DNA from 2 places in the Virgibacillus sp. LDC1 genome. Region 2 is predicted to be linked to the other one. Evidence: riboswitches for the same ligand, from Rfam matches in the RefSeq annotation. Region 2 holds a riboswitch; the other holds the start of a gene.
What was found. A riboswitch is a leader RNA that binds a small molecule or an ion and turns the genes downstream of it on or off. The one in region 2 is predicted to bind cobalamin.
Positions count from the first base shown of each region.

Region 1: linked by a shared signal. The riboswitch ahead of OHJ21_RS23540 (ribonucleoside-diphosphate reductase subunit alpha) and the one ahead of OHJ21_RS18560 (ABC transporter substrate-binding protein) in region 2 are both predicted to bind cobalamin.

Region 1 covers NZ_JAOXLZ010000002.1:643,939-654,726, reverse strand. The annotation lists gene OHJ21_RS23555 (laminin G domain-containing metallophosphoesterase family protein) at 1-1,194, shown strand, start outside; tRNA gene OHJ21_RS23550 (tRNA-Thr) at 1,432-1,503, opposite strand; gene OHJ21_RS23545 (MTH1187 family thiamine-binding protein) at 1,612-1,917, opposite strand; cobalamin riboswitch at 2,279-2,512, shown strand; gene OHJ21_RS23540 (ribonucleoside-diphosphate reductase subunit alpha) at 2,708-5,041, shown strand; gene OHJ21_RS23535 (ribonucleotide-diphosphate reductase subunit beta) at 5,991-7,022, shown strand; gene OHJ21_RS23530 (GNAT family N-acetyltransferase) at 7,138-8,079, opposite strand; gene OHJ21_RS23525 (hypothetical protein) at 8,213-8,347, opposite strand; gene OHJ21_RS23520 (DUF817 domain-containing protein) at 8,507-9,304, opposite strand; gene OHJ21_RS23515 (hypothetical protein) at 9,341-9,508, opposite strand; gene OHJ21_RS23510 (MDR family MFS transporter) at 9,612-10,788, opposite strand, start outside.
Region 2 covers NZ_JAOXLZ010000001.1:4,112,762-4,123,549, forward strand. The annotation lists gene cobT (nicotinate-nucleotide--dimethylbenzimidazole phosphoribosyltransferase) at 1-722, opposite strand, end outside; gene OHJ21_RS18550 (ABC transporter ATP-binding protein) at 789-1,574, opposite strand; gene OHJ21_RS18555 (FecCD family ABC transporter permease) at 1,571-2,617, opposite strand; gene OHJ21_RS18560 (ABC transporter substrate-binding protein) at 2,614-3,618, opposite strand; cobalamin riboswitch at 3,875-4,077, opposite strand; gene OHJ21_RS18565 (histidine phosphatase family protein) at 4,230-5,018, opposite strand; gene cbiB (adenosylcobinamide-phosphate synthase CbiB) at 5,015-5,992, opposite strand; gene OHJ21_RS18575 (adenosylcobinamide amidohydrolase) at 5,989-6,723, opposite strand; gene cobD (threonine-phosphate decarboxylase CobD) at 6,791-7,918, opposite strand; gene lplA (lipoate--protein ligase) at 8,093-9,094, shown strand; gene OHJ21_RS18590 (metal-dependent hydrolase) at 9,184-9,897, opposite strand; gene OHJ21_RS18595 (DMT family transporter) at 10,184-10,788, shown strand, end outside.

The DNA of each region.
Region 1 (10,788 bases), on a different contig from region 2:
TTCACCCACCAACTGCTGAACATTTCCAACGACAAAAAATCAGCCGTCATGACAGATCACGGGCAATTTCTATGGGACAAGCTGATCGCGAAGAACGATCAAATCTTCCTCACCGTAAACGGTCATCATCATGGTTATGCTCACACGATCAAGAAAAATAACAAAGGTCACGACGTCGTTATGATGGTCGTTGATTATCAGAGCGCCTTCCATGGCGGCAACGGAATGTTACGAACATTTGAATTCGATATGGAGAAAAACCGCATTCATACATCCTCCTTCTCCCCATGGGTTATGGGAATGCCGGAGAAACAAAGAACCCCGTTCGATGAGGAGAGATTAGTAGACGATTTTAACGATTTTACAGTCGCGATGGATTTTGAAGAACGGTTCTCCGGATTTCAGCCCATCATTTCTGTCAATAAAGAAGTACCGAAAGTAGAAGGTACAGTCGCTTACTGGCAAATGGACAACCGTTCGGCCGCTGAAGGGCAAGCTGTGGCAGGCAAGGGAGCAGCGGTCAAAGATCTTTCCGGAAAAGGCAACGATTTGTACCGTATCGACGAAGGCGACGCCAAGCCAGGCGATTTGGTCTGGTACAAAGGAAATGCGCAAAATCCGCAAAGCAATTCGGGCATTCGCTTCTTCAACAACAAATCGGAAGAGAAAGGCTCGTATTTGCAAACGTCCGATCAAGCACCTATCAATGCATTGACATTCCCGAACGGATATACGATTGAAGCGGTCGTGAAGATCGGGCCTGATTTTGAAGCCGACAAGCATTCCTGGATGGGCATTCTGGGCCGGTACGGCACCGGACAGGACGTTGGCAAGAAAGAAGGCGACGCCGAGGCTCCGCTAGCAACGTTGGCTGTCTCAAGCTTGCGTGAAATTCAATGGGCGTCCTTCCCGCTCAATTATGGAAGCGAGCAAACGAGTTGGTCCTGGGAAATGGACGACAGCTGGCACCATATCGCGCTGGTCAACGACGGGCAATCAACGAAGATGTATATCGACGGCGTGGAAGTATTGCGCAATCCCGACACGAAGCCGCGGGGCATTGCCACGATCGGCAAACCGTGGATTATCGGCGCGAGCCAGTATGCCAATAAGCTGGACGGCGTATTTAACGGATGGATCAGCGAAATTCGTATCGTCGACCATGCACTGGAGAAAAAAGATTTCTTACCCTAGCTAGACGCATGCGCAAGCGTCGGGATGATTCCCGGCGCTTGCAGTGCTCCTGCTCGCTTTTATTCTGAGTTTTTCTGCCAGAGATTTTTGAGTTGCTACTGCTAAGGTTGATCAATATATAAAAGCTACGGGAAATTCATTCTTGGAGGCGAATTTAAAACTATCTTTAGCAATGATCACAAAAACAGCGCGGCCCCGAAAAAACGGGAAGCCGCGCTGTACTTATGTTTATAAAGATGCTGGTGAAGGGAATTGAACCCCCGACCTACGCATTACGAGTGCGTTGCTCTACCCCTGAGCTACACCAGCAAATGTGGTTCGATGTTATTCCTCACGAAACAACAAAAATTATTATAATACTTCAGCAACAAAATGCAAGTCCTATTCTTACGGAAATATCCTCCGAAAATGGCGGCATTACCCGCCTAACTTCTCCTGCACGGACTGGATCTTCTGTTTGCTCGAGGAAACTTGGTCCCTGCGGTCGTCGATCTTCACGGAAGTCGATACGCGCTGGGCACCGGACAGAAAAGGCGCTTCATGCAAAGCCTCAATCGCCCGCCAGATCATGTTGAGCTCTCCCTCGATGATGGTACTCATCGAAGTCAGCTCATTGGATATTCCATCCTGCTGTTTCAATATACGCTGCATCTCGGCAACATAAGAGCTCAAACTCGTTGTTGCGGTTCCGATCGGAATCACCGTTACCTCCGCTATAGCCATCTTTTAAAACCTCCCTCGTTCCCATCTCATCTGTTATGGAATGCTTTAAACTTCCGGATACAGTTATCATATCAATTCTAGCCCTTCATATCAAAGTCCGTCCGTCTTTAGCTTCACACAAGATATGGTGTTCCTTCCTCGTCTCGTCCATACGAATACATCTTATTTTGTCAAAACGATAATATACGTGGTATCAGCGCAGAAAAGGTCGCATTTGGTCACAATTCAGGAAATGTTATGGCCTTTTGGCAGTTTCTTAACTGGCACAATGACCGCTCGTTTGCTATAATTCTTTTTGCGTTCAATTTTAAGAATATGGTTTACAAACACAATATATTGGGTTAAATTAGATTAACAACAACCAAATATAGTGTATGTAGGTGCCGGATCAACCTATAAGGCAGTCCGGCTTAATAGGGAAGCATGGTGTAAATCCATCACGGTCCCGCCACTGTAAGGGCTCTTAGGCTGTTTATGAACCATCAGCCATCCCCATACGACATATGCCACCGAGGAACCGGAGCAAGGTCCCGGGGAAGGGAATGTCGAGGGAAGAAGCCCAAGTCAGGAGACCTGCCTATATACAGATAGACACCAACCTACGGGGTTTTAGGTAAGTGTTCGTTAAACTTGCGTCTGTACATAACATCTTGCCCGTTCACGGGCTTATGGCAAACGTCATTTTCGAATCACAGCGCACGGACATTTTCAAGCCTGCCCGCGGGTTTTAGAAAATGTTTTTTTGATGTCCTTTTTCATATTTCCCCCGAAGAAAGCGAGGAATTTATTCATGCCCCAGCTCGTAGTTAAACCGAACAACCGTCAGCTCGCCTTTGATGAAATTCGTCTCTCCGTCTATGCCGACCGGACTCTGAAAGGATTGGACATGCTCGATAAGGAGCGTCTGCTTCGCGGCGTCAATGCCAAATTGCGCGGTGAGCAAGTTACCGGCGAAGAAATCAGCAGCGCCTTCACGATGTCCGCCCTTGAGCTTGTAACCAAGGAAGAACCGAATTGGAAGTTTGCAGCTGCGCGTTCGTTTCTGACCTCTTTATATAAAAAAGCGGCCACCAACCGCCGATACAAAGCCTATCCGGAGGAACCGTACGGTGCCTTCTACCCGCTCATTACGGAGCTTGTACAGAAAGGCATCTATCGCGAGGATCTTCTGACCAGCTACACCAAAGAACAAATCGAAGAACTCGGCGAATGCATCGATCCAAGCCGCGATCTGCTGTTTGATTACATCGGTCTGTTGACGCTGGCTGAGCGTTACCTGGCAAACGACTTTGACGGTCGCGTCATGGAACTTCCGCAAGAACGCTATATGGTCATCGCGATGTTCCTCATGCACAACGAGCCTGCCGACAAGCGTCTTGACCTTGTCAAAGAAGCCTACTGGGCCATGAGCAACCTGTACATGACGGCTGCTACGCCGACCATGTCTAATGCAGGCAAAAAAGTAGCCGGTCAGCTTTCCAGCTGCTTCATCGATACCGTGGACGACTCCCTGGAAGGAATCTTCGATTCCAACACGGATATCGCCCGTCTCAGCAAAATGGGCGGCGGCATCGGGGTGTACCTCGGTAAAGTCCGTGCACGCGGCTCTGACATCCGCGGTCACAAGAACACCAGCTCCGGCGTTATCCCTTGGATTCGCCAGTTGAACAACACCGCTGTTAGCGTTGACCAATTGGGAACTCGTAAAGGCGCCATCGCCGTTTACCTGGATGTGTTCCACAAAGACATCCTGTCCTTCCTCGATCTGAAGTTGAACAACGGTGACGAGCGCATGAGAGCACATGACGTGTTCCACGGTGTATGTCTGCCTGACCTGTTCATGGAGGCTGTAGAAGCACGTGAAGAGTGGAGCCTGTTCTGTCCGCATGAAGTGAAGAAAATCATGGGCTGGAAAGACGAGAACGGCCGTCCGCTGGGCTTGGAAGACTTCTATGATCAAGGTCAAGGCGAAGGCGAATTCCGTCAAAAGTATGCTGAAGCCGTGGCGAACCCGCTGCTGCCGCGCATTACGGTACAAGCCATCGACATTATGAAGCGCATCATGAAATCCCAGCTTGAGACGGGCACGCCGTACATGTTCTACCGCGACACGGTCAACCGTGCGAACCCGAACTCTGCGCATGGCATGATCTACTCTTCCAACCTGTGCACCGAGATCATGCAGAACCAATCTCCGACGGTCGTTGAGCAAGAGGAGCTGGTTACGAAAGACGGCCAAACCCGGATCGTGATTTCCAAAATCCCTGGCGATTTCGTTGTCTGCAACCTGAACTCCATCCACTTGGCTCGTGCTGTACCTGCCGGTGTGCTGGAGCGTCTCGTTCCGATCCAGGTTCGCATGCTGGATAACGTCATCGACATTAACAATATTGAAGTTCTGCAAGCTCAATACACCAACAGCCAATATCGTGCGGTCGGTCTCGGTACCTTTGGTCTGCACCACTTGCTGGCGCTGGAAGGCATCCGCTGGGAATCCGACGAAGCCGTTGCCTATAATGACAACCTGTATGAGCACATCAACTACCTGCTCGTTAAATCCAGCATGGAGCTGGCCAAGGAAAAAGGCCACTATCCGAAGTTCAAAGGCTCCGACTGGGAGAGCGGCGAGTACTTCACGTTCCGCGGTTACACCGACGGCGAGCATGAAGGCAAATTCGTAACCACCGAACAATGGCGCGAATTGCAGCAAGAAGTACAAGCGAACGGTGTCCGTAACGCATGGCTGTTTGCCATCGCGCCGAACGGCTCCACTTCGATCATCGCGGGTTCCACGGCGAGCATCGATCCATTGTACGAACTTCTGTCTTATGAAGAAAAAACCACCTATAAAGTGGCTAACCCGGCTCCGGATCTGTCCGAAAAAACGATCTGGTACTATAAAACGGCTTTCTTGATCGACCAGCATTGGTCCATCAAAATGGCTGCCGCCCGTCAGCGTCACGTTGACCAGGCGCAAAGCTTTAACCTGTATGTCCGCCCTGATATCCGGGCTTCGGAATTCCTGGAGCTGCACCTGCATGCCTGGAAAGCCGGCATCAAGTCCACGTACTATGTACGCAGCCGTGCGCTGACGATTGAAGAGTGCGAAAGCTGTGCTAGCTAACCTTTAATTTCGAACCCACCCAAACCCTCCCTTCCAAGGGAGGGCCCCAAGGGCTCTGCCCTCTGGACACCCGCAAGGTGTGCAGGGTGTGAATGAGGCGCTTCTACGTTACTCTGGTGGCTAGGAGCGCTTTCTCCCTTCGGGAACGCTGGAATGTAGTGCGGAGGCTAATGAGTTACTTCGTGCGTTTAATTGAGCTGCTGTCTGCTGGGATCGCTCTCCCCTTGGGAATCGCTTCTCATGCGGTGCAGGGACCATGTGTTACTTCGTGCGTTTAATTGAGCTGCTGTCTGCTGGGATCGCTCTCCCCTTGGGAATCGCTTCTCATGCGGTGCAGGGACCATGTGTTACTTCGTGCGTTTGGTTGAGCTTCTGCCTGCTGGGATCGCTCTCCCCTTGGGAATCGCTTCTCATGCGGTGCAGGGACCATGTGTTACTTCGTGCGTTTGGTTGAGCTGCTGTCTGCTGGGATCGCTCTCCCCTTGGGAATCGCTTCTCATGCGGTGCAGGGACCATGTGTTACTTCATGCGTTTGGTTGAGCTGCTGTCTGCTGGGATCGCTCTCCCCTTGGGAATCGCTTCTCATGCGGTGCGGGACTACTGAGCTACTTCGTGCGTTTTGTTGAGTTACTGCCTGCGTGGATCGCTCTCCCTTCGGGAATCGCTTCTCATGCGGTGCAAACAAGCATCAAACGGCTGCATGCGGGTGTTCCCCGCATAGCAGGAGTGGATAAGCTTTCTAAATAGAAGACTACAAGGGTAAGGGTATCCAATCGGAAGAGTTTACGTCCGCATTTGGGAGTCCTTTGCAACCTTAAAAATACATTCAGGCAAAGGGCGGACAACAAGCGGCTGGAGATGGATACCCGTCCCGTGAATATGCTGGGAATTGTCCCTCAGCTTTGCCTATTCGCCGCCCTATCATGATATACAAGGAGAGAAAATCGGCATGCAAATGCAAAAGATATTTAACACCGAAGCACCCAACCGCTCCACTCGCGTCATTGAAGGTGAATGCTCCGGGATCTTGAACTGGAACGACATTCGGATGCCTCATATGTATAAGCTGTATAAGGTCCTGCTGCTGAACCACTGGATCGCAGACGAGATTCCGATGTCCAAGGATGCCCAGCAGTTCCCCCGCCTGGACCCTGAAGAGCAGCGCACCTTCAAGATCAACATCTCCCTGCTCGCTGTTCTGGATTCCATGCAGACGATGTTTGTAAGCGACGTGAAGCGTTATTTCACCGATTCGTCGCTCGAAGCCATCTCAGCCATCATCGGTCAGCAAGAGGTGGTTCACAACCAATCCTATTCCTATGTGCTTTCCTCCATCGTGTCGGAGCAAGAGCAGAAGGAAATCTTTGAATACTGGAAGCATGATCCGGTACTTCTGGAGCGCAATCAGTTCATCTCGAACATTTACCAGAACTTCCGAGACAATCCGTCGCCGCAATCCTTCTTCGAAGCGATGGTAGCGGACCTGATCCTGGAAGGCATCTTCTTCTACAGCACGTTTGCCTTCTTCTACAACTTGGCTCGTGACCAGAAGATGATGGCAACCAGCCAGATGATCTCCTATATTCAGCGTGATGAGAACCAGCACTGCTACTTCTTCGCCGAAGTGTTCAAGCAGCTGCTCAAGGATTTCCCTGAGCTGAACTCCAAAGAGAACATCGACTACCTGTACCGCACCATCGACCGTGCCGTCGAGCTCGAAACCAACTGGGCCCACTACACGCTCAGCAATGTGCGCGGCATCGATCTGAACGAATTGGGCGATTACATCAAGTACATCGCAAACCGTCGCATCACCATGATGGGTCTGGAAAAAGCCTACGAAGGCGTGGACGTTAACTGCATGCCGTGGATCAAGCCTTTCTCCGATGAAGCCCTCAACGCAACGAAGACCGACTTCTTCGAAGCTAAATCCCGTAACTACGGCAAAGTTGGCGACGACAACGGTTTTGACGATCTATAAGCTCCTCTCCATAAACACAAACCTCCGTGATCCCTTAACAGGAATCCACGGAGGTTTTTTTATTACTACATATGATCGGCCACAGTCCATTTCTCTTACTTACGGTTTATAAGTGCTACCCCTTGGCTGCCCATACCTCGATCTCTACCTGAATGGACGGCATCGCCAGTGCCGGCACGTAGGCCATCGTCATGGCCGGCGCCTTTCCCCCGTGGAATTTCTCCCATACCTGGTGGAAGTGATCCCAGTCGACCTCCTGAGCCGCCCAAATGTTGATTTTGACGATATGATCCGCCGACATCGCTTCCGCAGCCAATAACCTCTCAATGTTCGCCAAGGTATTCTCCACCTGCTGCTTCATATCTTCCGGTAAGTTCCCCTCCCTATCGGTTCCCACCTGACCGGAGAAGACCACCAGCCCGGCCCCTCTCGAAACCTGTGTTACATGGGTATAAGGCCCGATCGGCGGGGCGATAACACGCGGATTATACCGCTGAATTGGAGACCGCTGCTCCTCATCGGCTTCATTCAAAATAGCCAGCGTCTGATGGTCCTCCCACTTTCCGTTAATCTTTACGTTTTTCCTGGCAATGCCCTCCTTATGGAATCCGGCTTTCAAAAGCACTTGGATCGAGCCCAGGTTGTGCGGCATCACGCCGGCCTCAATCCGGTGAAACTTCAATTCCTGAAAGGCAAACTTCACTACCAATTGAACCGCCTCGGTCATATAGCCCTTTCCGTTATGGTCTTGGTCCAGAAAATAACCGATCCAGCAGCTCTGCAGATTCCCCCGCACCACTTCGGTCAGCATAATCTCGCCGATCAACACTCCGGTGTCCCGCAGTCCAATCACATAGAGATACCCCTGATCCGTCTTGCTGGATTCCCGGGCCTTTCGAATCCGTTCGAGTTGTCCTTCACTGGTGTAGAATTCGTCTCCTCTTAGGCCCGTGAACCGTTGGAAAAAATCCCGGTTATCCACCTCAAGCTTCAGCAGTGCCTCTACATCCGATTCCTCTACCGACCTGACATAAATCTGTTTCCCTTGCATGAACATGGTATACCTCTCCTTTGTTCGAATCATTTAGAAACGCAAAAAAACACCACAGCGCACCTGTGGTGTACATGCCGATCTATGCAACCACAAGCAAGCGACCTGTGGTGTTCAATTCCACTGCATCCTCATTCGGTCACCGAATGGAAGGATCCTTGATCGCTGAATATCCGATTTTGGACACACTTCTCCCATAATCGGACGGATCAAAGAAAACAGCGGTGGAGTATCCCATGCCTTTTGCCAAAGACGCCAATGATCTTTTTTTCATGTGAATACCCCCTTCTGCTTCGCGCCGTTCATCTATGCTAAACATCTATGTTCATGCAAAAATCGCTCGCCTTACAGCTCGAGTCGCAACGTTAGCTTTACATAATCTAATGAACCATAGGATACATGATTTGGCATGAATGATCAAATCCAACTGGATTCACATGACCGTTCCCTTCGGATTGTTTTTGGCCGGTCCTCTGCCCTGCTTCAGATGCTTCAGCTGGGCGACAATGATGACACTGATCACCACCAGCAGAAACCACGAGCTGATTTTGCCGATATGCACCAGACTCCATGTCCGCTCCTGACCCGGATAAGTCCAGGCTCCGAGAAACGTGGAAATATTCTCAGCAATCCAGATGAAAAAGCCAATCAGCAGAAACGACAGCACCAGCGGCATCCGCAAGGTTTTTCCGTCCACGTCAAAATACACCATGGTTCTGCCGAAAACCACGAATAACAGTGCCGTGAGAAGCCAGCGTGCATCCCACACGTAGTGATGGGTAAAGAAATTGGCATAGATCGCTGCGCTGATCAGCACGGTCAGCACAGGCTGCGGCCAGCCGGTAATGCGCAAATTCATTCGACGCCAAGCCTGGCATATATAACTGGCTACACTGGCGTACATGAAGCCGCTGTACAGCGGGACCCCGCCAATTTTGCTCCAGCCCTCCTCCGGGTAAGACCACGAGCCCATATGCACTTTATACAGCTCCAGCATCAAACCGATGACGTGAAAGACGCAGATGACCTTCAGCTCATCCCATGTCTCCAGCTTGCTCACCAGCATCCCGATTTGGGCCAAGACGCATATGAGAAGGATGAGGTCATACCGCGGCAAACCCGGAATCTCAACCACCTTGGTCAGTCCCAGCGCGCCGAAGATCATAACCGGAAATATGCAGGACAAGGCCTGATGATAACCGAAAATCCACAGCTTCCGTATAAATTCCATAAGCTCCTCCTACCACCTGCATTCGTATACTTCACCCTACCACAGACCGCGAATGGAATAAAAGAACAGCGTTGTCATAATTAGTCCCAGCCATTGACGGGCGTAAAGCAAAAAAAGTGAGCAGCCCTTCAGCCGCTCTCTCATCAGTTTACGTCCTTTTTGACCATGCTTGGGGTTTTCGCATAACGCCAATGATGAGTTCAACCACCCCCGTCCAATCGCTTGATCCCTTTCGGGTTACCCTGTCTTGCGCTAAGCTTCAACAGCTCGAAGGATCCTCTTCTCCACATGGCCGACGAACGCCGGATTAGAGCGCGACAGGGTGAGCCGATTTTTTCTTTTTGACCCGTAACAAAAATGTAAGAGGTATGGCAATAACCGCCACCATCGTTCCGATCATAAACACGTCATCAATGCCCATCGTTGTCGCGGCACGCTGGGTCGAAGCCCCCGCGCCCATGTAATAGGACGTTCTGGATACCACCAGCGCGCTGAATATGCCGATGGATAACGAAGCGAGCCCTTGGCGGGCCCAGTTCGTGATGGACGATGCGTGACCTGAATATTCGCTGGACACCGCGCTCATCGCTGCGTTCGTTAACGGCATATTGCATAATGCTATGCCAAGGCAGCGAACCAGCTGCAGCAAGGAAATGTACATAACCGACGTGTTGGTGCCGATTCCGCTGAAAGCGAGCGTGGCTGCCACAATGATGAGAACTCCCGTGATCACCAGCCGGAACGGACCGATCCGATCATAAAATTTCCCGATAATCGGCGACGCAGCTGCCATGACAATCGCGCCCGGCAGCATGATCAATCCGGTATCCATCGGAGACAGCTTCAGCACGGTCTGCAAATAGAGCGGCACCAGCAAGGTTCCCGTATACAGGGATATCGTCACGATGCAGTTCAGGATTAAGCTGTACCGAAATCGGGGGAATTTAAACACTTTAAGCTGCAATAACGGGGATGAAATCCGCAGTTCCCAATTAATGAAGAACAGCAGCAGTAAGATGCCGGAGAGGAGCAGGGACAGCGTCTTCCAGGATCCCCAGCCCCAGTCGTTACCATGGCTGAAGGAGAGCAGCAAAAGAGTACTGCCGGCCACCACCGTCAAGAATCCGAGGAAATCGAATGTCTTCTTCCCGGTCAGTCGGTAAAATGGAATGAATTTGCTAACGATGACCATCGAGATCAGGCCGATCGGAATATTTAGAATGAAAATCGATTTCCATCCAAAATATTGCACCAGCCAGCCGCCAAGTGTCGGTCCGATTACCGGTGCCAGCATGGAGGCCAGGCTCCATAGACCCATGGCATAGGCTTGCCGCTCCCGGGGGAATACCTGGTAGATGATGGTCATCGTAATCGGGATAATCATCCCCCCGAACACGCCTTGCGTAATCCGGAACGCAATCAAGGTCTCGATATTCCAAGCAACGACGCATAATAGCGACGAGAGCGTAAAACCCATTAATGCG
Region 2 (10,788 bases):
GCGAGCACGTCGAGGGGATCATCGGCATGAGGTCTATTAACTTGTATAGCCTGTTCCACAACTCGAATCTTATGTAGCAGCCGTTCATCGGTTACGCCGGTTCCCCTGCCCACGACTTCAGATGGCTGTTTGCCGGACAGAACGGAGAAGATCGCCGCACTCGGTGTCGTGTTCCCAATGCCCATCTCCCCGGTCACGAACATTTGCGTTCCTTGCGATACCAACTCGGCAGCTACCTCAGCACCAGTTACAATGGACAGCAGCGCCGCTTCCTTTGTCATCGCGGGCCCTTTGGCCATATTGGCGGTTCCTCTGCCAACATTCCGCGACATCAGCTTCTCATGGTTCAGCTCGATCGCAACACCGATGTCCACACAATGCACGTCTGCCCCCGCCTGACGGGCCAGCACATTCACAGCCGCTCCTCCATTCAGGAAGTTCATGACCATCTGGGGCGTTACCTCAGCCGGAAATGCGCTGACTCCTTCTTCACAGACTCCATGATCACCAGCCATGACAACGACGGATTTTTGGGTGAACGACGGCTTCAAATTCCTTGTGATCCCCGCTAATTGGATCGCTAGCGACTCCAGCTTGCCCAGACTGCCCGGAGGCTTCGTCAGCGTATCCAAATAAGCGGCTGTTTCGTTCTGCACCTCCACACTCAGCGGTTTAATGTTTGCCATGATGCGATTTAAACGATTCACGATTGTATCCGTCAATGAAACGACCTCCTCATATCTTGTTCCTAAATCTTACATCCCCAGCGGAACATGCAGCAACATCGGTCAGGACCACGTGCTATTCGCCGTTAACAGCACCTGCGGAGCACCATTCTCGGGATGGGCGACAATCGAGGGCTCCACCCGGAAGATTTGGCGTATATACGCCGCTGTCAAAACTTCCTCCGGCTTGCCAACCCCCGCGATCTTTCCCTGATCAAGCACCAGCAGTTTGTCGCAAAATTGAGCTGCCAGATTCAGATCATGCAGTACGCTGATCACCGTAATCCCGGACGAGTTCCGCCACTCCGCCACCATATCCATGAATTGTAGCTGATAGCGGATATCCAGATAGGTCGTCGGTTCATCCAGCATCAGCAGCGAAGGCTCCTGGACCATTACCTTGCCAAGTGCTACACGCTGGCGTTGACCGCCGCTTAACTCGGTAAGCCGCCGTTCCTCCAGACCATGCAGATCCAGCTTTCGGATAACGGCCTCAATGAGCGGTGCTGCATCCTTATCTTCACGGCCAAGCCAGTTCAGGAATGGGAATCTTCCCATCTCCAGCACTTCCCGGACGGTAAAATCGGTAGGATCAAGCCCTTCCTGCTGAAGCACCGCCACGATCCGGGCCAGTGCCTTTCGATTATAGTGTCCAAGCTCCTTCCCCCGAAGCGTCACGCTTCCTTTCGTAGGGCTCTCCACACCGGATAACAGCTGCATGAGGGTAGACTTACCACTTCCGTTCGGACCGATGATTCCCCACCATTCCCCTTCGGCAATATGAAGGTCCACGCCTTCAAGAATCGGCACCTTGCCATAGGCTTTGCCAAGTCCTTGAGCTGTAATCATGATAAACCCTCCCTGCGCCGTTTTTTGTTCCGGTATAGCAAAAACGCAAAGAATGGAGCGCCTATGAATGCCGTAACCACACCGAGCGGTATTTCCGTTGGTGCCAGCACGGACCGTGCCGCCGTATCGCACCAGACCATGAATATCGCGCCGCCCAGAGCCGACAGTGGAACAATGACGCGATAATCGGAGCCGGTGATCAGCCGGATCATATGCGGTACCACAAGTCCCACGAATCCAATCACGCCGGAGACCGACACGGCTGCGGCGGCAAGCAGGGTAGCCACGATGAGCACGCTGGTCTTCAGCCGATCCACATTCAAGCCCATATGGGCGGCCTGCCGTTCCCCCAGCGACAAAATATTAAGCGCCCGCGACCTGCTCCATAAGTATATAAAACCTGCGATAAAATACGGGAAAAGGATGGCCGTATACGACCATCCACGCATGCTCAGGCTCCCCATCGTCCAGTACAGGATCTGGTTTACCGTATCTTTGGACATGACCGTCAAAAAGGAAACGACGGCGCCCAGAAACGACTGCATCACCACACCGGACAGAATGAGCCCGTGGATCGGCAGTTTTCCTTGATCCCTTGCCAACAGCAGAACGGCCCATAGGGTGCCTGCTCCGGTCATAAACGCTACAAGCGGCAGCGTGTAACCTCCGGCAAAGGAATATTCCATCCCGAAAAAAATCAGGGATGCTGCGCCAAGCGCAGCACCCGAGGATACACCGAGCGTAAACGGATCCGCCAGCGGATTGCGAAGTACGCCTTGAAAGGCGGCTCCGGCCACCGCCAGGGAGGCTCCAACGAGCATCCCAAGCAGGATCCGCGGCAATCTCACCTTCATGAGGATTTGCTCGGAGGAAGCTTCCCAGCCCGGAACGATGGAATCGCCGATTCCCGGCAGCCGGTGCAGCAGCATCGCCCCAATCTCTCTCACAGGCAGGTGCACGGAGCCGATTCCGAGACTGACAACCAAGGTTAACAGTAATAGGAGTATGCCGGCCGCACCGAATCCTGCAAGTTTTTTACTCATGGATTCATCAGTTCCGGATAAACGGCCTTCGCCACTTCAATCAACCCTTGCGTCACACGGGGACCCGGACGGCTCAGCAGGTTCGCATCCACGGAAATGACCTGATCATTCTTGATGGCATCGATCTGATCCCAGCCGCCGCGCTCCTTAATCAGCTGATCCAATGTTTTCTTGGTTGCTTCATCTACCACATCGTCCGTGTACAAAATGACATCGGGGTTCGCAGCGATAATATTTTCCTCGCTGATTTCGAACCAGCCTTCCGCATCGCCGGCTGCGTTAACGCCGCCAGCTAAGGTGATGATCTCATCCATAAACTCGCCCTTGCCGACAGTCCATCCCGGAGAGAATTCTACGTATACTTTCTTCTTGTCTTCATCCTTCACGGCTTTCACGGCTTCCGTAACGGTAGCCAATTCCTGCTTCATCTGATCCACGACCGCTTTCGCCTCCGCTTGACGGTCGGTAATTTGCCCGATCAGTTCGATGTTCTCCATCACGGCATCAATGGTTTTCGGATCATTGACGAACAGGGTAACGCCAAGCTCACGCAATTTCTCGGCATTCTGGGCATTCATCGAAGCGGCAAATACCACATCGGCATCGGCTGCAATAATAGCCTCTTCATTCACTTGAAACCCGCCCAATTTAGGCTTGGATTTGGCCGCTTCCGGATAATCGTCATTATCGGACACGCCAACGATTTCCTCATCCAGGCCCAAGGCGAACAGTTTTTCCGTCTCGGACGGTGTCAGGGATGCAACTTTGGCCGGAGCTTTCTCAAACGTCATTTCAACCCCGGTTGAATCCTTAACGGTCAGCGGATACGCCGTTTTAAGCTCTTCGCCGGAATTTGCCGGCGCTTCGTTATTCTGCTCTTCCTGCTGTGCAGGCGGCGTTGTATCCTTCGGCGCCGCTTCTTCGCCTCCACAGCCGACCAAGGCCAGGGCCATCAGTATGGCTACCAGAAGTACGGACCATGTTTTGTTTAATGCTTTCATCTCTTGAAATCCCCCTATACATAATTGAGAACCTGGCGCTGCAAGTCTACATTCCTTCAACTGATCCTTACCGGGAGAAAAACATCAATCGTCATACTCCAAAAGAAGCAAAAATCCCTGACTCCTCGTAAACAAGGACTCAGGGATTACGTTTTAACATAAGGACATCTGGATAACCGTTCACAGATAGCGCCTTAAACTTCCGCCCATACATGCTGCATGGGTTCGGCAAACGTAATCCTCTCCTCGAAGGACCGTCATTCATTCGCCGAGGGCAGGTCTCCTGACTTGCAGGCTGTAACGACTTCTCCGCCTTCCCAAGCGCTATGGCTCAGTGGCATATGGAGAAGTCCCTGCTTCACAGTGGCGGGACCGTGCCGGACTTGCACCGGCTTCCCTATTAACCCGGCAGAAAGACAATAACGCCTTCTGTCCGGGACCCTCGCAAATAATATGAATTTATGTATGATAGGCCAAGCATGGTTTCTCTGCCCAAGATTATAGGCGATAAACCCTCCTCTTACAACCGAAAGTTTCGGTCGTTTCAAATGCGTCAGGATACGGATTCATCCCGTTATCGCCCATTCCGCACCGATATCATACGATTTCATTTATTCGCTTACCCGTACGCCTTGCCAGCGTTCTCCATCCCATGTCAATTGCAGCTTGAGCTCCTCGCCCGGCGATACCTGCGTCCCCCAGAATTCCGTATGCGGAAGGGTGGCTGCGGCGATCTGCCGGATAACGCCCCCATGGGTGACCACAAGCACATCAAGCCCCGCTCTCTGTGTTCCCAGGCCGTAGCCAGCAGCCTCTGCCTCTGCCTCTGCCTCTGCCTCTGCCTCTGCCTCTGCCTCTGCCTCTGCCTCTGCCTCTGCCTCTGCCTCTGCCTCTGCCTGCACAAGGGTATCCGGATCTTCCTCCACATGCAACAGTTCCTTCAAATCCAAAGACAATCCGGTCAAAAATGCCTGAACCCGGGAACGGAACGCTTCCCAGCTCTCCCCATTCGGCGGCGTAACTTCTGCAGGGTTATCAATCCAGCGTCGATAGGAGGTATCCGACTTCAAATCCTCGTAGGTGTTCCCTTCCCAATCCCCGAAGTCAAGCTCGCGCAGGCGCGGATCATACTCGACACCCGGTATAAACCTGCCCAAAGCTTCATCATCAGGAATAGCAGCCATTGTTGAATCCGATAGGATAACATTCAGCGTCTGCCTGCATCGAAGGAGATCGCTGCAATAGATCCGGACAAACTGCCCGGTAAAAAACCTTTCCCGCAGCGGGAGGAGCTGCTGTCTGCCTTCCCTCAGAATCCCTTGATCCTCGTGACCGAGATAACGGCGCTCCTCGTTCCACAGCGTGCGGCCATGACGGACCAGATGCAGGGTAATCCTCATATCCACAGCCTTCCTCCTGATGCAGCAACAAGTCCGAGCACAACGGTACCCAGTAACGTAAACAAAACCGATACGCCCAGCAGCAAACGGTTGGTCACCCGGATATCCTCCGCTTCAAGCGGGCGATCAGCATCCCCCATGTAAGCCCGGAACGAGATGATACCCTGATAGGAATTCTCGCCTCCCAGACGAATGCCCAGAGCACCGGCAACGGCTGATTCCGGGAAGCCGCTGTTCGGGCTGGGGTGCTTTCGCGCATCTCTTCTGACCATCTTGATCGCTTTTTTCCATTGCAGCGAAAACATCGCAGCTACCATGGTCAACAGCCCTGCGGTCAGGCGTGCCGGTATCCAATTGGCCATATCGTCCAGCCTTGCGGATGCCCAGCCGATATGCTGGTATTTCTCGTTTTTATAACCGACCATGGAGTCGAGCGTGTTTACGGCCCGATAGGCCATCGCCAGCGGCGCTCCCCCGATCAGGGCAAAAAACAGCGGAGCGATGACCGCATCCACGATATTCTCCGCAACCGTCTCCACCGTTCCCCGCACAATCTCCGGCTCATCCAGATGGCCGGTGTCTCTCCCGACAACCATGCTGAGCGCGCGCCGGGCCTCCGCGATATGGCCGGAGCGAAGATGGCCGTAGACCTCCAATCCTGCCCCTCGCAGCCCCTTGATGGCAATCGTAGTCGCAATAAGCACGATCTCCACCCCCCACGCAAGCCAAGGATGAATCGCCGCGCACAGCTCCAGCAGCAGCCACGCCAGCACGAAGGAGCCGCCGGCCACGATCACCGGCAGCAGTATCCCCGCCCGCTTCAGGCTCTGAGCGGAAGTCGCCCAATGGCGAATCCAGCCTTCAACCCGGCGGATGGCTTTCCCCATGCCAATGACGGGATGGGGGAGCCATCTCGGATCTCCGATCAGCAGGTCCAGCACGACCGCAGCCCAAATGACCCACACGACGGTCATATCCGGTCCTCTCTTTCGGCGGCAATGCTTTCCGTAACACTCTCGTAGACAAGGCGGCCGATCATGCCGCCCAGATCGGTTGCGGTTCCGGCATAATGGTGATTTACGCCATAGGCTGTATTGCCGCTGACCCCAAGGACCATGGCGTCCGTTGTCGTCCCGGTCGCGACGGCTCCGGTTTCATGATCTTTCACGCCCAGGTCATACAGCGCGGCGGCCTTCGCTTCCGTCGCGGTCAACACGGCGTTCAGCATGCATGCCGGCGTCATCATCCCGTCGATCAGCAGCATAATATTAATCGTGCCCGGCTGGTAAGCCGCAAAGGTCGTTCGACTCGACCCGGCACGGGCTGCATTGCCCACGCCGGCGGTGGTGCAGCAAAGGATGGAAACTTGTTCACTCCGCTCTTCCCGGATGGAGGCATATTTCAGGTTTACCGCCGTCATCAATCCAGCTGTGGATTCAGCCGGATAACCGTGAGCACCCATAAAGTTAAACATATCGTTCACGGGGTCGCTGCAATCATAATGCCGGTCCACATAACGGTTCACGATATGATCCAAACGCACGAATCCGCCGCCATATATGGCGCTGCTAATAAACGCAGCCGGCTCCGGAAGCGATATGCGGATATGCGGCTGTTCCTGCTCCGATTCGAGGGACACCACCGCTCCTTGCCACGCATTCGAACGATATAAGTGATTCTTGCCTTTCAGAAAAGGTACGGCCATGCTTCTCTCTCCCTGCTCTCTATGATCTAAATCTGCCTGATCCCAAACTCATTTGCCGCTTGATATCCTAGGTTGCTTCTTCTTCAGAACAAATCCCAAAAACCTCCGCCATAATGGCAAGCAGCCTGTCGTTATCTTCAACATGTTTAACGGCCAGCCGGATATGACGCTCACCGAGGCCCGGGTACATGGCGCAGCTGCGGACAAGCACGCCGCGTCTCCCCATCTCCGACTGAAACATCTCGGCATTCCAGGGCCGCGGAAGCTCCATGAGTAGAAAATTGGCCTCCCCCGGCGTAACGTCAAGCCCCAGCGCTCGTACACCCCGTATGAGCTTCTCGCGCTCTGCGCGAATCAAATGCAGCGTATTCTGCTCGTAGTCCCTCCCGCTGCCAAGACATGCCTCTCCTGCAAGCAGCGCCAGTCCATTGACGCTCCATGTCACCTGCTTGCCTGCCATCTTGCGTATCACATCGGGATGCGCGGCCGTATACCCGAGCCGCAAACCCGGAATCGCATAAAACTTGGTCATCGATCGGACAATCACGGTTCGAGGATAGTCCTGAAGCTCTGGCATCAGGGTCTGTCTGTCTTCAAGCGGAATAAAGTCGATAAAGGCTTCATCCAGCACCAGCCAGGTCCCTTCTTGCTCAGCGCATGCCGCTATTTCACGGATATCCTCAAGGCTGTACTGAACCCCGTTCGGATTGTTGGGCTGTCCCAAAAACACGAGATCCGTGCGAGTCAACAGCTCCATCACATCCGCCTTGTCTGCACGCCAGTCCCTCTCCGGATGTCCGCACACGGAGCGGATGTCCGAGCCAAATTTTAAGGACAACTCCCGGTATTCGGAAAAACACGGGTCAACCACGCCCACAGTCCTTGGCGTAAGGCCCATCAACAACAGCGCCATACACTCGGCCGCCCCGTTGCCGACTAAAATTCGCCGGGGATCGGTGCCTAACTCCGCTGCGAGCAGCTCCTTAAACTTGCGGTGTCCCGGATCCGGATAACGAATGACCGCACTCATTCCCTCTTGTATGGCCGTAATTACCCCTTGCGGCGGTCCGAGCGGGTTAATATTGGCGCTGTAATCCAGGAAAGCCGAGGCTTGCCTTCCGAATGCGGCAGCCGCCGTCTCCACGTCCCCTCCGTGGCCGTACACCTCGATCAAGGGTTGTTTTTTGTCGTTCATAAGGGCTCCTCCTGTTCCATGCCCTGGCTCTTGCAAGCCCTGCCGTTATGTAATGCCATCATTATGTCGCTACCGTCCCTGACTCGTCAACATGGAATGCTTTGTCTCTGTCTTAAAATTGGTTTACAATAGTCTGGAAGCACCACATTTTGAATTGTGACGACGGAGGATACTATGCTATTTATCGATAATCAGGGGATCCATGATCCATCCATTAACCTAGCGATTGAAGAATATGCCTTGAAGCACTTGTCCATGGACGAGAGCTACCTTCTCTTTTATATCAACAAGCCTTCCATTATTATCGGAAAGCATCAGAATACGATCGAAGAGATCAACCAGGAATACGTTCGTGACAACAACATTCAGGTTGTACGCCGGTTGTCCGGGGGCGGGGCTGTATACCATGATCTCGGCAACCTGAATTTCAGCTTCATTACGAAGGATGACGGACAGTCCTTCCACAACTTCCTGAAGTTCACGCAGCCGGTCATCAACTTCCTGCAAAAGATGGGCGTACCCGCCGAGCTCAGCGGCCGGAATGACCTGCAGGTCGGCGAGAAGAAAATTTCGGGGAACGCACAGTTCTCGACGCGGGGACGCATGTTCAGCCACGGCACACTCATGTTTGACCTGAACCTGGATGATGTCCAAGCCTCGCTGAATGCCAATCCGGAAAAATTCAAATCCAAGAGCACCAAATCCGTCCGCAGCCGCGTGGCGAACATTAAGGAGCTGCTTGGTACGGATATGACGATCGAACAGTTCCGCGCGGAGCTGCTTCGCTCGATTTTCGGTATGGAGCCTGATCAAGTACCCCAATATGTCCTTCAAGAGAAGGACTGGGAGATCATCAACCAGATTTCGAAGGAACGCTACCAGAATTGGGATTGGAACTATGGACTATCCCCTGAAAGCAATGTGAAGCATGCCAAGAAGTTCCCGGTGGGCATTATCGATATCCGCATGGACATCCGTGAAGGGCATATCGGAGAGATCAAGATTTACGGCGACTTCTTCGGCGTCGGCGATGTGGCGGATATTGAAAACCTGCTGCGCGGCAAACGGTATGAAGAAACTGCTGTGCGCACGGCCCTATCCGACATCAACGTCAAGCATTACTTCGGCAACCTGGAGTTCGACGATCTGATCGGCCTCATCTTTCTTGAGGAATAGATCCGGCTGAAATCTAAATAAGCCTCCCGCCCCGTGTGCAATTTGCAAAGGGTGGGAGGCTCTTTCATTTCAAACAGGAATACTTCGGATCAAGAGGAGGCCATAAACACATACCAAACAAGGACCAGCGTCAACACAATGCATGCATTCTCTACCGTGCGTCCCCATTTGCTTCCGGTGCTCATGATTTTCAGTTTAATTCTCCATTTGAATGGAGGAAGCGGACGGATTCCGCGGTTGGTCAGTGCATCTGCGAGCAAATGAATCGAGTAGGATAAACCGCCGGCAAACCACAGACTTTCCCCGCCGATCTTGCCCTGCGATGCAAAATACAGCAGACCCGTCCATCCGGCTGCGGCATAGACGGTATGGGTTAACCCCCGGTGGGTTACCAAGGAGCCTGCAATGAGCACGCTGCCTGCAATCGTGTTCCATGGGCTGAAGTCCTGCCCGAAGGATATCAGTCCGAGACCGATCAGGAACATGACAATATGGCGCAGGGTCCGGCTTGGCAGGTACGAAACCACCCCGATCAGCCCGGCCAGGGCGATGTTCCATGGGGCATACTCCTTGCCGTAGAAGACAACGAAGATGGCTGCGCCAATCATCGCCAGCTGAAGGATTCGCAGCAGCCCGGAAGGAATGGCTTTGCGAACCAGCAGGGAGTTGGGCTCGTCGATGTCGGGAAGCAGTGCGCTAACCAAAGCCACTGCGGCAGCCGGCAATGTGACAGGCACTCCGCTCATGCCCATGACGGATAACGTGACCCCTGTGCTAATAATCAAATGAGCTCTGCCCATCATGATGACAATCTTCCTTTCTAAGCTCAATGCTGACTATGGGATCGATGGATCGTTGCCGGTCTTCACGTCCGATAGCCCAGGGTTATGAGAATATACGTTCGGTTCAATAGTATAGCAAAATCATCCTCTTTTTGTCTACCCCTTCCACTTGGGTTAGGCTTAAAAATGGTTGTCCGATTCTCTGATATGGGATACAATTTGATCACTTGCCCAAGGTTGCGACCAGGGACGAATGCACGGGAATCTCATCAGGAGTTTCACATCTTCAAGAAAGGATGACTACCGAGTGAATCGCTCACGAATTGCCGATCTCAGCCTGCTTCTGGTGGCTATGATGTGGGGATCTACGTTCCTCATCGTTCAGCATGCGGTCCGCGTGCTCCCGCCGATGGCTTTCAATTCCGTCCGCTTTTTGGGAGCGGCCCTGCTCCTTGCATTGATCATCACCCTCTTTTACCGAAGTCAGTGGAAGCTAATATCCGGCAACATGCTGCTGCATGCTTGCCTGCTGGGTCTTTTTTTATTTATAGGATACGCCTTTCAAACCGCGGGCCTTCTGTACACAACCACGTCCAATACAGGCTTTATTACCGGCTTGTCCGTCGTGCTGGTCCCTTTCATATCCTATGCCCTGTTAAAGCACTCCATCTCCAGGTTCACCTGGATCAGTGCCTTGCTTGCGGCAGCGGGTCTGTATCTGCTTACCTTCACCGGTTCCGGCATGAGCTTGAATAAGGGGGATTTGCTGGTATTCGTTTGCGCCATCGGTTTTGCGCTCCATATTGGTTATACGGGCGTGTATGCCGGTCGATATCCCTCTTTGCTGCTGGCGGCGCTCCAGATGGCTGTCGTAGGGGTATTAAGCTTAGCGGCATCTGCACTAACCGAACA